DNA from 3 places in the Vibrio taketomensis genome. Region 3 is predicted to be linked to each of the others. Evidence: riboswitches for the same ligand, from Rfam matches in the RefSeq annotation. Region 3 holds a riboswitch; each other region holds the start of a gene.
The links. A riboswitch is a leader RNA that binds a small molecule or an ion and turns the genes downstream of it on or off. The one in region 3 is predicted to bind cyclic di-GMP.
Positions count from the first base shown of each region.

Region 1: it holds a riboswitch for cyclic di-GMP, as region 3 does, so the genes downstream of both, gbpA (N-acetylglucosamine-binding protein GbpA) here and Vt282_RS15105 (hypothetical protein) in region 3, are expected to answer to the same signal.
Region 2: it holds a riboswitch for cyclic di-GMP, as region 3 does, so the genes downstream of both, Vt282_RS04600 (TfoX/Sxy family DNA transformation protein) here and Vt282_RS15105 (hypothetical protein) in region 3, are expected to answer to the same signal.

Region 1 covers NZ_AP019649.1:585,794-590,624, forward strand. Annotated here, with positions in the region: gene Vt282_RS02755 (TSUP family transporter) at 1-264, shown strand, start outside; gene Vt282_RS02760 (LysR family transcriptional regulator) at 191-1,060, opposite strand; gene gbpA (N-acetylglucosamine-binding protein GbpA) at 1,178-2,638, opposite strand; cyclic di-GMP riboswitch class I at 2,746-2,833, opposite strand; gene grcA (autonomous glycyl radical cofactor GrcA) at 3,075-3,452, opposite strand; gene nfo (deoxyribonuclease IV) at 3,788-4,666, shown strand.
Region 2 covers NZ_AP019649.1:987,561-992,391, reverse strand. Annotated here, with positions in the region: gene torR (two-component system response regulator TorR) at 1-274, opposite strand, end outside; gene torD (molecular chaperone TorD) at 514-1,167, shown strand; gene purR (HTH-type transcriptional repressor PurR) at 1,373-2,377, shown strand; cyclic di-GMP riboswitch class I at 2,526-2,623, shown strand; gene Vt282_RS04600 (TfoX/Sxy family DNA transformation protein) at 2,736-3,329, shown strand; gene Vt282_RS04595 (TVP38/TMEM64 family protein) at 3,459-4,148, shown strand; gene Vt282_RS04590 (putative signal transducing protein) at 4,163-4,477, shown strand; gene Vt282_RS04585 (alpha/beta fold hydrolase) at 4,455-4,831, opposite strand, start outside.
Region 3 covers NZ_AP019650.1:305,479-310,309, forward strand. Annotated here, with positions in the region: gene Vt282_RS20775 (HD-GYP domain-containing protein) at 1-254, shown strand, start outside; gene Vt282_RS15105 (hypothetical protein) at 384-1,388, opposite strand; cyclic di-GMP riboswitch class I at 1,419-1,497, opposite strand; gene Vt282_RS21270 (type II secretion system protein) at 1,791-2,303, opposite strand; gene Vt282_RS15115 (hypothetical protein) at 2,611-3,501, shown strand; gene Vt282_RS20785 (helix-turn-helix domain-containing protein) at 3,584-3,757, shown strand; gene Vt282_RS15120 (LysR substrate-binding domain-containing protein) at 3,754-4,473, shown strand; gene katG (catalase/peroxidase HPI) at 4,751-4,831, shown strand, end outside.

The DNA of each region.
Region 1 (4,831 bases), on a different replicon from region 3:
GTAGATGCGACCGCACGAACTAAGGTGCTCAATTTCACTTCAAATATCGCCGCACTGCTGTTTTTTATCTTTGCTGGATTGCCGATTTGGGAGTTGGGCTTAGTGATGGCGATTGGCGGCTTTACCGGAGCACAACTTGGTGCTCGAGTGGTGGTGACGAAAGGTCAACGCTGGATTCGCCCGCTAGTCATCACCATGTCGATGTTGATGGCAGCGAAGCTGCTTTGGGAACAGCATCAGCAATGGTTGCTATCAATGTTTTGATTCGCTCATTGCGATAAGACGATGGGCGCAAACAGATATTGATTGGCCGTGATAGTGATTGCAGCTCGGCGAAGTGATGGCAGTGCTGAGCTGTTATCTGCAAAGTTTTGATTACAGACAGCGGTACTAAGGCTGGTGCTATACCTGATAGCGCTAATTGCGCTGCGGCTGCATACGAGTCCATTTGCATCACAGGCGTCATCGCCAGTTGGTTGAGTATCGCATACTGATAGGTATTGGCGGGGTTGCTGAGATCATTGGTGATGATCGTTTCTGGCAGTGCAGATAAATGATGCTTAAATACGATATAAAATGGCTCATCAAACAGTGGGAATACCAGTAATTGATGTTGGCTAGGTAAATAGCCCGCGCAGACGCCAATATGGGCTTTGCCTGACTGAACATGCTCGACAATTCTTGGAGTATGGTTAGTGGTCAGATTAATAAACGGGTCTCGCTGAATATAGTCACTCAATATTGGCGCTAAATAACCTGCCACCAGTGTCTCTGAGCAGTCGAGTTTGATCATACTGCTCTCAACCATGCTTTGTTGCTCGTGTATCAGCCCACGAAGCTCATTAAATGTCGGTTCAATATTGGCGATCAGATTGAGCGCTTCATTGGTGAGCTGAACATTTCTGCCATCAGGCACGATCAGTTTTTTACCCAATTTGTTTTCTAAATTTGAGATGCGTTTACTCACAGCCGATTGGCTAATGTAGAGCAAACTGCCAGCTCGGCTCATGGTTTTGGCTTTACTTAGGGTAATCAGTGTTTCGATGCCTTCAAGTAGCATAGTGATTAATGACTAAATGGAATCATTGCGTCAATGTAACCGAACTTGAGTCTGTATGCACAAAAAAACGGCACTACTGTGAGTGCCGTTATAATCAAACAAAATTTAAGTGATAAATCAGTTCACTTTATCCCATGCCATTGTCCAGTGAGAACCCGTCGCTGGCGTGTAATGTGTTGCGTTTTCTGTCCACTGTGAGCAGTAACCTGAGTATGGGAATGGCTTACATTGGTAGATTTGACCATCGCTCGCCAAGACTTTAGTACCTGCGGTGTAGCTTTTCACACTCTCTGGGAAGACAAAATCATAGTCGCCCGCTGGTGGCGGAGTTTGCGCTTCAATAAGGTGGAAGTCGTAGTTAATTTGATCAATTAGATTGCCAGCTTGATCTTTAATGCGACTAACTAGCACATGGTGGCCTTGCTCTGATTTAGATAGCGTCAACGTCAGCGGTAGGTCTTGACCATCAGTAAGCTTACCCGTCCAACTTGCCAGCGCTTCACGGCCGTGATTGTAAACGGTAAGTTCAGTTTCAATATCACCTTCTGCTGTTAGGGCTAGGTTTAGTTCGGTTGCTTGTCCGTCGATGATGTACTCAGACTCAAGACCTTCAACGGTTAACGAGTATTCTGGTAGGGTAGTTTCGATATCGTAACCAATTTCAACGCGTTGCAGACCGCTTCCAGTTTGTAGGTAAACTGGGTTAGCGCCGTAGACTGGCGTAAATTTATCTGCGCTGTATTGGCCAGCTTTAATTGCAGATTGCTCTTGGTTGATCTTAGCGGCTAACGCATGTGACCAATTGTTTGCTTGGGTGAGGCTTTGCTCTGTGATGGTTAGCTCAGTGCGGTAAGCGATGTTTTCACCGGCATTATCAAATACGCGGGTGAAGACTTTATCACCAATGTTGAGATCCATGGTTGGATTGATTTGACCAGCTTGGTTCCACTCAGGGAGCACTGGGCCTTGACCATCAAATTTAACGTCGATGACGTTGTAGAATGCGGCTGCAGTATCACCGACATCCCAAACCGCTAGGATTACATGGTAGCCTTCGCGCTCTGGAACGTTACATTCATGCGTGACTTGTTTTGGTGGCTGCACCATGTTGCCTTCGATCACGCAGAATGGGTTTAGATCAAATGAATCGCGTGATAGAACTTGGTTTGCATTCCAATTTGGTTTAGTGATGTAGTATTTCCAATCACGAGTGACGTGGTTAGCGGTAAAGGTCCACTCAAAATTTTGCATGCCTGATGTGATAGGACGTTTCACCCAACGATCGGCAGTTTGCTCATCAAGTGCAGTCGCAAGCGCTGATTGCGCACTGGCAATTTTACCATCAACAGGGCCAGCTTGAGGAAAACCTTCAGGGCCTTCAACACTTTGTGGTTCATATTGAATCGCGCCACAATCGCGGTTTTTTTCGTTGGTATCAGGCGTTGGGTACTTACAAAGTGCAGCGCGACTACCTGCAATACCATCGTTAAATTCAGAGACGTAGCCGTGAGCAGCTACATTACCGCTCAGCGCTGTTAGAGCAAGCGCAAGCAGAGTTTTATTTGGCAGTGATTTCATCACATGTTCCTTTTGGTTGACTTAAAATAGTCACACTTTGGCGCATGCAAATAGGGTTCTACCAACGCAAGGTTGATGTTACCTAAGACACTTAATAATGGCTATCAAGTGGCGGCCCCGCTATCTTTGATTGTTATCATCTTTAGACCGGAAGCTTTGCGTCCCACTCTTTCGAATGGTTTGCCGAAGTATGAATTGAGCGATTTGGAATGTAACGCAGAGGTGAGTATCACAACTACAAACTTAACTGAGTTGTGGAATTAAAATCCCACTCGATATGCTTGGTGTTGATATTCTCTGCAGTTGTTCACTGGTTTGGCTTAGTTAAGCCTATTTTTTGGCACGAAGAATTTTTATATAGATGCCAAAAAGAAAAGCAGGCTTGCACCTGCTTTTCAAAAACTTGGGTCTTAATTTTTGCCGTTCGGCGAAAAAATTATAGAGACTCAGTAAAAGTACGAGCGATAACGTCGCGTTGTTGCTCTGGAGTTAGAGAGTTGAAACGCACAGCGTAGCCAGATACACGGATAGTTAGCTGTGGGTAGTTCTCTGGGTGAGCAACTGCGTCTTCTAGAGTTTCACGACGTAGTACGTTTACGTTTAGGTGTTGACCACCTTCGATTTTTGGCGCAGCTTCGATTGCTACTTCACGGCTTTCGTACTCACCTAGGTCGCTGATAGCGATAACTTGGTCAGCTTCGTAGCCAGATGCTGCAGCAACACAACGTGCTTCATTCTTCTCGCTATCTAGTAGCCAGATTGAGTTTAGTAGGTCGTCGTTAGCGGCTTTAGTAATTTGAATACCTTGAATCATTACGTTCTCCTAGTCCACATAAATGTGGTTCTTATTGGTGTTAATTTTCAAATTTTTTGTCGAGCTACGTATTATATAGCGAATATCCATTATAATAATATTGATTTAAGTCAAATTACAACCAAAAACATTGAATTTCTTGTGGGAATTTTATTGAGTTAAATCAATAAAGTGTTTAAAACGAGTAATTACAAAATATTTTAATATTTAAAATTTAGTTAAATGAGTCATTTTGTTGTAAATTTACTACAAAATGACAATTTGAAAGGTCACAATTTACGCTAACTAACTGTTATTAGGTAGCGAAACTGAAAGAGTAAAGTGGTTAAATGACAATGAGATCTGTATCACAAAATAAATATATCGGTGCTCATGTTTCTGCCGCTGGTGGTGTTGATCAAGCACCGCTGCGTGCACGTGAGATCGGTGCTAATGCTTTTGCATTGTTTACTAAAAATCAACGCCAATGGGTAGCAAAGCCACTGGAAGCAAAAACCATCAGCGCATTTAAAGCAAATTGCAAAATGTTGGGCTTTTCCGCTGAGCATATTTTGCCCCATGACTCCTATTTGATTAATTTGGGTGCGCCGGAGGCTGACAAACTAGAAAAGTCTCGCGCGGCTTTTATCGATGAGATGGAGCGTTGCCAGCAGTTAGGTTTAACGCTGTTAAACTTTCACCCAGGCAGCCACCTCAACAAAATCTCAGAACAAGAGTGTTTAGCAACGATTGCTGAATCGATCAATCTTGCGCACCAAGCTGTGCCAGATGTGATTGCGGTCATCGAGAACACGGCAGGGCAAGGTTCAAACCTTGGTTGGCGCTTTGAGCATTTGGCTGAGATTATCGAACAAGTTGACGATAAGTCTCGAGTTGGGGTGTGTTTAGATACCTGTCATACCTTTGCTGCGGGGTACGATTTGTCGTCACTCGAGGCGTGTGAAGTCACTTTTGCTGAGTTTGACCGTGTGGTAGGTATGCACTATCTACGTGCAATGCACATTAATGATTCAAAGTCGAAGTTGGGCAGTAAGGTCGATAGACACCATGCATTAGGTAAAGGTGAAATTGGTTGGAGCTGTTTTGAATATATCGCTAAAGATGCTCGCTTTGATGGTATCCCTCTAATTTTAGAGACAATTGAACCTGAACTTTGGGCGAATGAAATTAAGCAACTACGTACGTTTCATCAACAAAGTTTAGTGACCGAATAAGTTTTAGTTAAATACTTGACCAAACTGGCATCTTTCTTTCATAACTTAAATAACAATACTTGTGCAACGTGGTTATGTTAAGAAAGGTGCTGCTATGAATGTATCCAATTCTGTCCCTGCTCATCGTCCTCATCGAATGCCCACACCTAATCGCCATGTTAATGG
Region 2 (4,831 bases), on a different replicon from region 3:
GGCCTACGATCTTATCAATGCTATCCGTGCGTCCTGTTACCAGGATAATTCCAATGTCCGATTGACTACGAAGTTCACGCGTCAACATCAAACCATCTTCACCAGGAAGATTGATGTCTAGCATTACTAGGTCAATCGAATTACTTTGTAGCGTGTCGCGCATCTGCTCGCCACTCTCCGCTTCGCTAACGGTGTAACCTTCATTTTGAAAGTAACCAACTAGCTTACTGCGAGTCACTGCGTCGTCTTCTACAACTAAAACGTGATAGCTCATCTAAACCACTTTATTTACATTGGGAATCAATTTCCGTTGTATTCTATTCATATGTCGTAACATTTCTAGTATTTATTACATTAAAATCAAGAAAGATGATTTTTATTGATTCAAGACAACCCTAGCTCATCGGTTAACAATTTGCCATTTTAAGACTCATTTAGTCACAATAGGCATTATCGTTATTCATTTTTCTTCGCTAAAATATAAATAGAACACAAACTTGGAGCATTATTTAGATGCAAGAACTCAAAGCGTTTAACGAAAAGCGTGCAGAAATTTACTGGTGGTTTTCTAGTTTATTTGCCAAAGAGCTGACCGAAGCTGAATTGGATCAATACCAAAGCGCTGAAATTCGTGGCTTTTTATCTGGCCTAGGCGAAAACCCAACCCTTAAACCATCTGTTGATCGCCTAGTCGACGCGCTTAACCGCCAAATTGACCGTGAAGATGGCCAACTTGAACTCGCCGCTGACTTCTGCGATCTGTTCCTGAAATCAGATAAAGAGTCTGCTTTGCCATATGCTTCGATGTATGTCGGCACAACAGGTCTTCTACATGATGAGCCAGCCAAAGAAATGGAAGCGCTGCTTGCAGAACATGGCGTGGCAATCAATCAAAGTTTGAATGAGCCTGCGGATCATATCGCTATTGAACTCGACCTGCTGGGCAATATGATTATTCGCACTAACGAGCTTGAGCAAGAAGGCCATTTTGAAGATGCGCTGATTGAACAAGAGGCGTTTATTCGCCGTTATATTCTAAATTGGGTACCTAAGTTCGCCGCGAAAAGCCAAGCACTTGACTCATTTGGTTTCTATTCAGCCGTCACTTCATTGCTTGTTGCGTTCCTTGAACTCGACTGTAACTATTTGGCCGGCGAAGCGGAATAGCATACACGCCCCAAGCTGCGATGATGGTTTTTCATTTGCTACCAGCGTCAATGCGGTCTAAAATCGTCATCGCAAACGATAAATTAATATAACTTAAGTACAAACCGCTGCTCTCAAGCGGTTTTTGTATTTCTAATACTTACTGCCAATTTATTCCCAATAATGTGAATAGCGGATGTGGCAGCGATAGATAGGATCATACCTTATGGCCACTATAAAAGATGTTGCGCGCTTAGCTGGCGTATCGACAACAACTGTATCGCACGTGATTAATAAAACGCGCTTTGTTGCTGAAGCAACACAAGAACGTGTAATGGAAGCGGTTACAGAGCTAAACTACGCACCAAGCGCAGTCGCTCGCAGTCTAAAATGTAATAGCACACGCACTATCGGTATGCTAGTAACGCAATCAACTAACCTGTTCTTTTCTGAAGTCATTGATGGTGTTGAGAGCTACTGCTACCGCCAAGGTTACACGCTAATTCTTTGTAATACGGGTGGTATCTACGAGAAGCAACGTGACTACATTCGCATGCTAGCGGAAAAACGTGTCGACGGTATTTTGGTAATGTGTTCAGACCTAACCGAAGAACTGAGCGAAATGCTAGACCGCCATAAAGACATTCCTAAAGTGGTTATGGACTGGGGCCCAGAGAGCTCTCAAGTCGATAAGATCATCGACAACTCAGAAGAAGGTGGCTACCTAGCGACCAAATACCTCATTGAGCATGGTCACAAAGATATCGCATGTTTAAGTGGTCACTTCGAAAAAGCCGTTTGCCAAGAGCGTATTCAAGGCTTTAAACGTGCGATGACAGAAGCAGACCTTACGGTTAATGAAGATTGGATTCTTGAAGGTAACTTTGAGTGTGACACTGCCGTGCTTGCCGCTGACCAAATCGTTGCAATGGACAAGCGTCCTACGGCAATTTTCTGTTTTAACGATACCATGGCACTTGGTCTAATGAGTCGCCTACAGCAAAAAGGCATTCGTATTCCAGAAGATATGTCGGTGATCGGTTACGACAACATCGAGTTGGCAGAGTACTTCTCTCCACCGCTAACAACGGTTCACCAACCAAAACGTCGTGTAGGTAAAAACGCGTTTGAAATCCTACTTGAGCGCATCAAAAATAAAGAACACGATAAGCGAGTTTTTGAAATGCATCCAGAAATCGTTGAGCGCTCTACGGTTAAGAAAATTAACTAACTCGATGATTAATAAAACAATAGCTGATGGTCTCACCATCAGCTATGTTACATTTCAGACTTTATTCTTGCATTAAGATCACAATTCTTCCATAGTATGCTGATACTTCTTACAAGAAGTATTTTAATCTTTAGCAAAGCAAATTAAGTCACGCACAGGGCAAACCATTCTGAAAAGATGGGACGCAAAGCCACCGGCCTAAATATTCATGATTCAACATGACTGTATGGTAGCGGGGTTGCCGATGGTAGAAATGCACACGTTAACTGATTAACCTCCAGATACCTGCATTACCTGCTATTCTCTCGGACCTGATTTGGTGGCGTATTAACATACACATACACCGAGAAAGTACTGAATGGATAAACCAATACTGAAAGACTCAATGAGGCTATTTGAGCCACTAGGTCGCATTAAATCTCGCTCTATGTTTGGTGGGTTTGGGATTTTCGCAGACGAAACCATGTTTGCCCTAGTCGTACACAATAAGCTTCATATCCGTGCTGACAGCACTTTAAGAAAACAATTTAAGCAACTGGGTTTTGAACCTTATATTTATCACAAACGCGGTTTCCCTGTTGTCACCAAGTACTTCGCACTCAGTGAAGAATGGTATAACGACAGTGAAAAAGCCCTTGAGATAGCTCGAGCTGCGCATGCCAGAGCGCAAGTAGAAAAGTCTTCTCAAGCTGAAACAAAACCAACCCGTATTAAAGATTTACCTAATTTACGTCTAGCGACTGAACGTATGCTTAAAAAAGCAGGCATTGAAGACGTTCAGCAGCTACATCAAACTGGCTCTCTAGAGGCGTTTAAAGCGATTCGTAACTCTCATACTAGTGAGGTTAGCCTCGAGCTTCTTTGGTCGCTTGAGGGCGCGATACAGGGCACCCATTGGTCTGTTGTCCCCCTAGCCCGCCGAGAGGAATTGCTCGCACGCTTACAGCACTAACTTAATCTAGCCAGCGATCTCGCTGGCTTTTTTTTGAAAGTTTTTCGCGACTTATAAGTTCTTATATTTCATCAACGCAGCAAATTTAGATACTAAGCTTAATACAGGCTAGGTATAAGGAGAGCAAAGATGAACAAGAAACTGATTTTTGGCCTGTTGCTAATAGGATTAATCGCCTTTCTAATCACCCAATTTGGTGATCAACTCACGCTAGAAAATGCCAAAGCGCAACAAGCTGCTCTTGCTGCTTATATCGAGCAAAATTTCGTTTTAGCAGCCATCACATACTTTGCAATATATGTTGCTATCACTGCGTTTTCGATTCCGGGAGCCGCGGTTGTTACGTTGTTAGGTGCTGCGCTATTTGGCTTCTGGACTAGCTTACTTTTGGTATCTTTTGCGAGTACCATTGGTGCGACACTGGCTTTTCTCAGCAGTCGTTTTCTTCTACGAGACTGGGTACAAGGGAAGTTTGGCGATAAGCTTAACGCCATTAACCAAGGTGTAGCCAAAGACGGAGCGTTTTATCTATTCTCACTGCGCTTAATTCCCGTTTTTCCATTTTTCCTGATCAACCTATTGATGGGGCTAACCCCAATCACAACCGCGCGTTTCTACTTAGTCAGTCAACTAGGGATGCTGCCAGGCACAGCTGTTTATCTCAACGCCGGTACACAGTTAGCGCAAATCGATAGTTTGTCTGGCATCGTATCGCCATCAGTATTAGTGTCTTTCGCGCTACTTGGTTTATTCCCTATCATTGCAAAATGGGTGATGGCAAAGTTTAAACGTGATGGGCAATCGCAAAGTCACGCTTAATACGGAGTAACTTAGTGAAAATATTCAGCGCAGCGAATCCCCCACAAGCTCACATTGTCTGTGAGCTTTTGCGTTCACATAATATTGAGTGTGAAGTCCGTGGCGAAGGTATTTTTGGCTTACAAGGTGAAGTACCTTTTGGCGATTCTAGCGAGCCCCATGTCTGGCTTTTTGACGTCAGCCAAGCACCTGCAGCGCAAGCCCTGGTTAAACAATTTGAACAGCCGCACTCGCTACCAGAATGGCAATGCTCAGAGTGCGGTGAAATCAATGAAGGACAATTCGCCTTATGTTGGCAATGCGGTACTAGCGAATTTGCTGATGAATAAAGTTAATCGAATGTTGGTTGAATTCGTCTGGGCGCTCAATATTGCACACATGCCCACAGTCGGCGATCTCTCGTAGTTGGCTCAGTTTATGTGCTGCGATCATTTCTCGTACCGGCTGAATAAACATGTAGTCCCGTTCGCCCATCAAATATAGCGTTGGGATCGGTAGCTCTTTTTCTTTAAAGCAGCGCATCAATGGATTCACTTCCGATGCGAGTCTAAACCAGCGCTTAAACTCTTTCTGACACAGCTTTTTCGCCTCACGTACAAACAAATGCCTTGATTGTCGCTGAGTTTTCTGTGGCATGACAATGTAAGCAAACAGACGATAAAGCCACATATATGGCACGACGT
Region 3 (4,831 bases):
TGTCAATTCCGGAAAGAATTTTGGTGGTGGCTGATATTTTTGAAGCACTGACAGCCTCAGATCGACCATATAAAAAAGCCAAACCGCTGAGCGAAGCAATCGATATTCTTTCAAAGATGGTTGAAAATGGTCATATTGATAAGGATATTTTTGAGCTGTTGTTAACCAGTGGCGTCTACCAACGATATGCAAAGGCTTATTTACCAGAAAGGCTCATTGATATTGAGAATGTGGATAGATATCTCAAGCGTTAGCTTTTTTGATTAGTCATAAGCGATAAAAAACGCCTTCTAACGAGGCGTTTTTTGTATATCTTGAGTGCTTCTGGTGAATTCTAATCAAGCATCATTCTGGTATAACGTATACGTGTACCAGAATGTGGATTATTTCACTGTGATGCTCATCGCGAGACCTGGCGAGTAGTTTTTGTCACCAGAATAGTAGGTTTTGCTACCTTCTTTGGCTTTGGCAATCGCTGAACCGTAAACCCAGTAGGTTTTCTCGTCATACGTGTCTTGTACGATACCATAAGGTTTATCGCCTAATCCTTGGAATGTTTCGCCAATACGGTCGTATTGGAACCAATCCATAATTTCGCCGCTGTCGTCGGTCGCTTTAATATTAGGCATTTTCTTACCTTGTCCTAATACTTGCGCGCTACTTACCGACATATGTGCCTGTTCTTGGTTTTTACACTCTTTATTACATGACGGCTTACTGTCTGCGCTTAGCGTCCAGTAAACAGGGATACGCTCGCCTTTGGCGTAAAAGTAGTCCGCATGATTGAAAGGAATGTCTTGTTTCGCTTCAACAAAACCGACAATAACATTATCGAGAATATCGGTGACTACAACCTTAAAGAAGTCGTGTGCGCGTGAGCTTTTCACGAAACTAGGGACGTTCAGATACGGCTGTTTTGCAGGTACGTATTTACCGTCAATGTTTACGTGCAGCATTGGAACGCCATTCTTGTGGAACAAGGTCGCATGTCCAACCGTGCCACCTGCAACATATTCGTTGGCAAGGCTCAAATTGAGATCAAATGATTCTGCAAATTCTCGTCCTCCCGTTGCTTTTACGTCAACAGGCATCTCTTGAAAGTCAGCGATATTGTCGTAGCTTGACATCATTGCCAATACGTCATCAAAGCTCTCGCCTGAATTTGCAACATACTGAACGGTTTTCGAGTACTTTTTCGTTTTCTCTTTGCCTTTGTCGTTCGTGTATGTGTATTTATCTTTGAGATGTAGAATAACCGAAATGTCACCATCAGCGTTGGTGTCCATATGGCGGATTGAGCCATTGCTCTCTGTGGTATAAATATTTGCAAAGCTAGAGGTTGCACAGAGAGTAGCCATAATGCCAAGAGCAAGCGTGGATTTTTTCATGATCTAAGTTTCCGTTCAGTTTTCACTAAACTCAGTAATGCAGCCCAGAATCTTAAATTCTGCTGTCACTTTGCGTCCCTGCCTCACGACAAGTTTGCCCTTAGAGTTATTTCCGCGAATATGGTATCCGTTTGTGTGACACTGGTTCCACAATTACAGCATCTACAATCGGTGATGGAGTTCACAAGTTTGTGATATTCCTTCAAAAAACAAAACGATAACGCTCACCTCTCAGTGCTTAACTGTGAGGTGGGTCATAGTGTTTGGGCGCTTTGGGGAAGCGTAGGTGTGAATTGATAAGTGTTGCGAATTGATGAGTATCGACTGAGGGCTTAAGGCGATATTGTGCAGGAAGACAATCTACTCTATGGGTGAAAATTTTTATTTTTTAGCCAGAAGGTGTTAACAACCGCTCGTTGAGAATTGGAATTTCTTTTGGTCATAATAAATACGGCAGCCGCCATTCTTAATATCGTTGTTCCCAAGCATATCGAAACCAATATAAGCTTGATGTTTTTGATCACCCACCACCGCGACTAATTCGTCACTCACATCGACCAGTTTTAACAGTTGATGATTGTCGATGTTTGTCTCATTAATCATCATGATGTCGATACCATCTTTACCATAAAGCGTACTTTGGTCGTAGTCGCCACTGTCGCTATCGATGATCCCGTTACCATTAACGTCTACCCAAAATTGTTCACCTTGGGGTATTAATGCACCTGGAATCTGTGCCTTTGCGTAGAGTCTTTGATGAGCTTCTTCAAAAGTAGCGTGCAAGGTTTCGATTACGTTGATGCGAGCTTCACGCTGCATGTTTTGAAATCTAGGTAACGCGACTACAGCCAAAACACCCAAAATAGCAATGACAACCACGAGCTCAATCAGCGTGAATCCCTTCATTTTTTTCATAAATAGGTCAACTTCAACATGTCAATTTAACGAACTAGCACTCAGCCAGTGTTATGGATAACGAAATGAGGGCACGGATTCTATTAGAAAGACAAATGTAAATTCAATCAGGGAGAGTTTGAAAGCGCAAAAATATTGCGAGATAAGTGATGGTGATATCGTTTTGTAGGCCTTATGGACTCAAGGAGGCGGCGTGTGATTAAGTTGAATTACATCATTTTGAATCGCGGATTGATGTGTGACTCGTTAGGTTAATCTGCACTCCTGTATATACTTTAATCAGTTCTATTGCATAGGAAGTGGACTGATGTCTGAAGAGCAAATCTATGAGCGATATCTTCCAGGGTATTCTAAGTCTATGAGTTTTTCTGAAATTCAGAGCCTCATGGAGCAAGTCAGTGTTGATATTCAATATAAAATCAATACCGAGTTGCAGCAAATTCATGGACAGGGGGATGATAGGTTGAGCTTTGAGAACCTATTTCGATCGCAGAACGATCCCTATCAATGGCCGAATTTGCTCGCTTTGGATGTGGCTTATTGGAGCAGGCAACCATGGCATGTGGCAAACACGCAACCAAGCTCTGAACAATCAAGCTTTGAAATAGGTACGACCAAGGACAGCGAGCATGCTCATGATGTACCGAGCGACTATTTAAACCTCTATTGTGGTGAAAGAGTTAGGTTGTTCTACCGAGATCGGTTTGTTTATGGCCGACTTTTTAGCGCTTTGCACTACGTATTGATTCATGCCAAATTGTTCGCCGACCACTGGGGCCAACAACGTTATCCTTATCAGTTGCCAATGGAAACCTTTATCAAGACATCACGTGAACATGGCGACACCTCTTCATTTATGCAAAAACTGATCAACCGTAAAGCTTATCAATCGCTTAGAGAGTATTTTAATCAGCACTACATTTCGTGGGTATCAGAGCATTATCTGGATTGGATGATTGAACTCAATACAAGCCTAAATCATCAAACGGCAGCCACTTACATTATCGAATACCAAAATGCGGATGGTTTGCCATGGGTAGATTTTATTTGTAAAAACGAAGCGACGCTACGCAATATACGTCCCTCTCATTTTGTTGAAGATATTGACCACATGCGATCATCGGAAACGTATCTTGAACATGAAGTGCAAAAAATGGCCGCGCAAATCGTAGACCATTGTCGAACGCAAGGTTGGTGAGCCTCAGTCATGACAGTAAAAATCGAACGTAGACGCTGAGAGCCTCTAATATTGATAGTATGACTTGGTTAGAGCGAGACTTATGTTATCAATAAAGCAATTATCTTATGCGTTGGCAGTGGCGAAAACATTGCACTTTCGAAAAGCGGCAGAGCTTTGTCATGTGCGTCAATCGACGTTAAGTGCGGGCATTAGTGAGCTCGAGAAACAGTTGGGCATTAAGATTTTTGAACGGGATAATAAAAAGTACTGGTGACGCCGATTGGTCAAGAGGTATTGGACAAAGCCCAAAATATCATGGCACAACTGGATGATATGACGCATTTGGATGACAGCTTTGGCCGACCTTTTTGTTTCCCCCTCTCCGTTGGCATGATACCCACAATTGCTCCTTATCTTCTGCCTAAGTTGCTACCCCTACTCAAACGGCATTACCCAAACGCCAAGATTGATATTGTTGAAGAACAATCGCATGTGTTGGTCGAGATGGTTCGCCAAGCTGAAATTGATACTGCTGTGCTGGCCATTCCATATCCATGTGAAGGACTACTTACGCTTGAATTCTGGCAAGAGGACTTTTATTGGGTGGCGCTAAAAGAAGATGAACGCGCGAGGCAGGAAGAGGTGTCATCACAACAATTGCAAGATACGCATCTCATGTTGCTCAAAGATGGCCATTGTCTTAAAGATCATGTTTTGGATGCGTGTCGGCTATCGGAACAAAGTGATAGCCAGGAATATCGCGCAACCAGTTTAAATACATTAATTCAGATGGTCATGAGTGGTTTGGGAACCACTTTCATTCCGCATATGGCGCTTGAGCAACTCGTTAGCCATTACAGTGAATTAACTGCCATTCACTTAAATGAACCGGGGCCACACCGACGTATTGCTCTTGTTTTCCGCCCCAATTATGCCGATGTAGAAACGTTGGAACAGTTAGCGACTATCAGTAAGCAAGCGCTTACATAAATAGGGTACGATGAGTCGTAAACGCAGGTTATCGATAGCTGGAACGTTGCCTTTCGTGAGCAATCGAAATTTCCGAACGTAGTAATCACATTTATCATTTTTACAAATGAGCATATCTCTCCAATACTTCTGTTAGTCATTGATAAGTACATCAAGGCAGCATCATTCGCTGAAGGAGATAGAACATGGTGCCGATTGATATTGGTAGAAATGCACAAGCTCGAGTGAACACCGCTGTATCGACTAGCACGTGTACTGGAAATAATGGGAGAAAACTATGACTCAACAGAAGGCAAACGCTACAGGAAAATGCCCAGTCATGCACGGTTCGTTGACGACGAATGACCGGTTTGAAAAA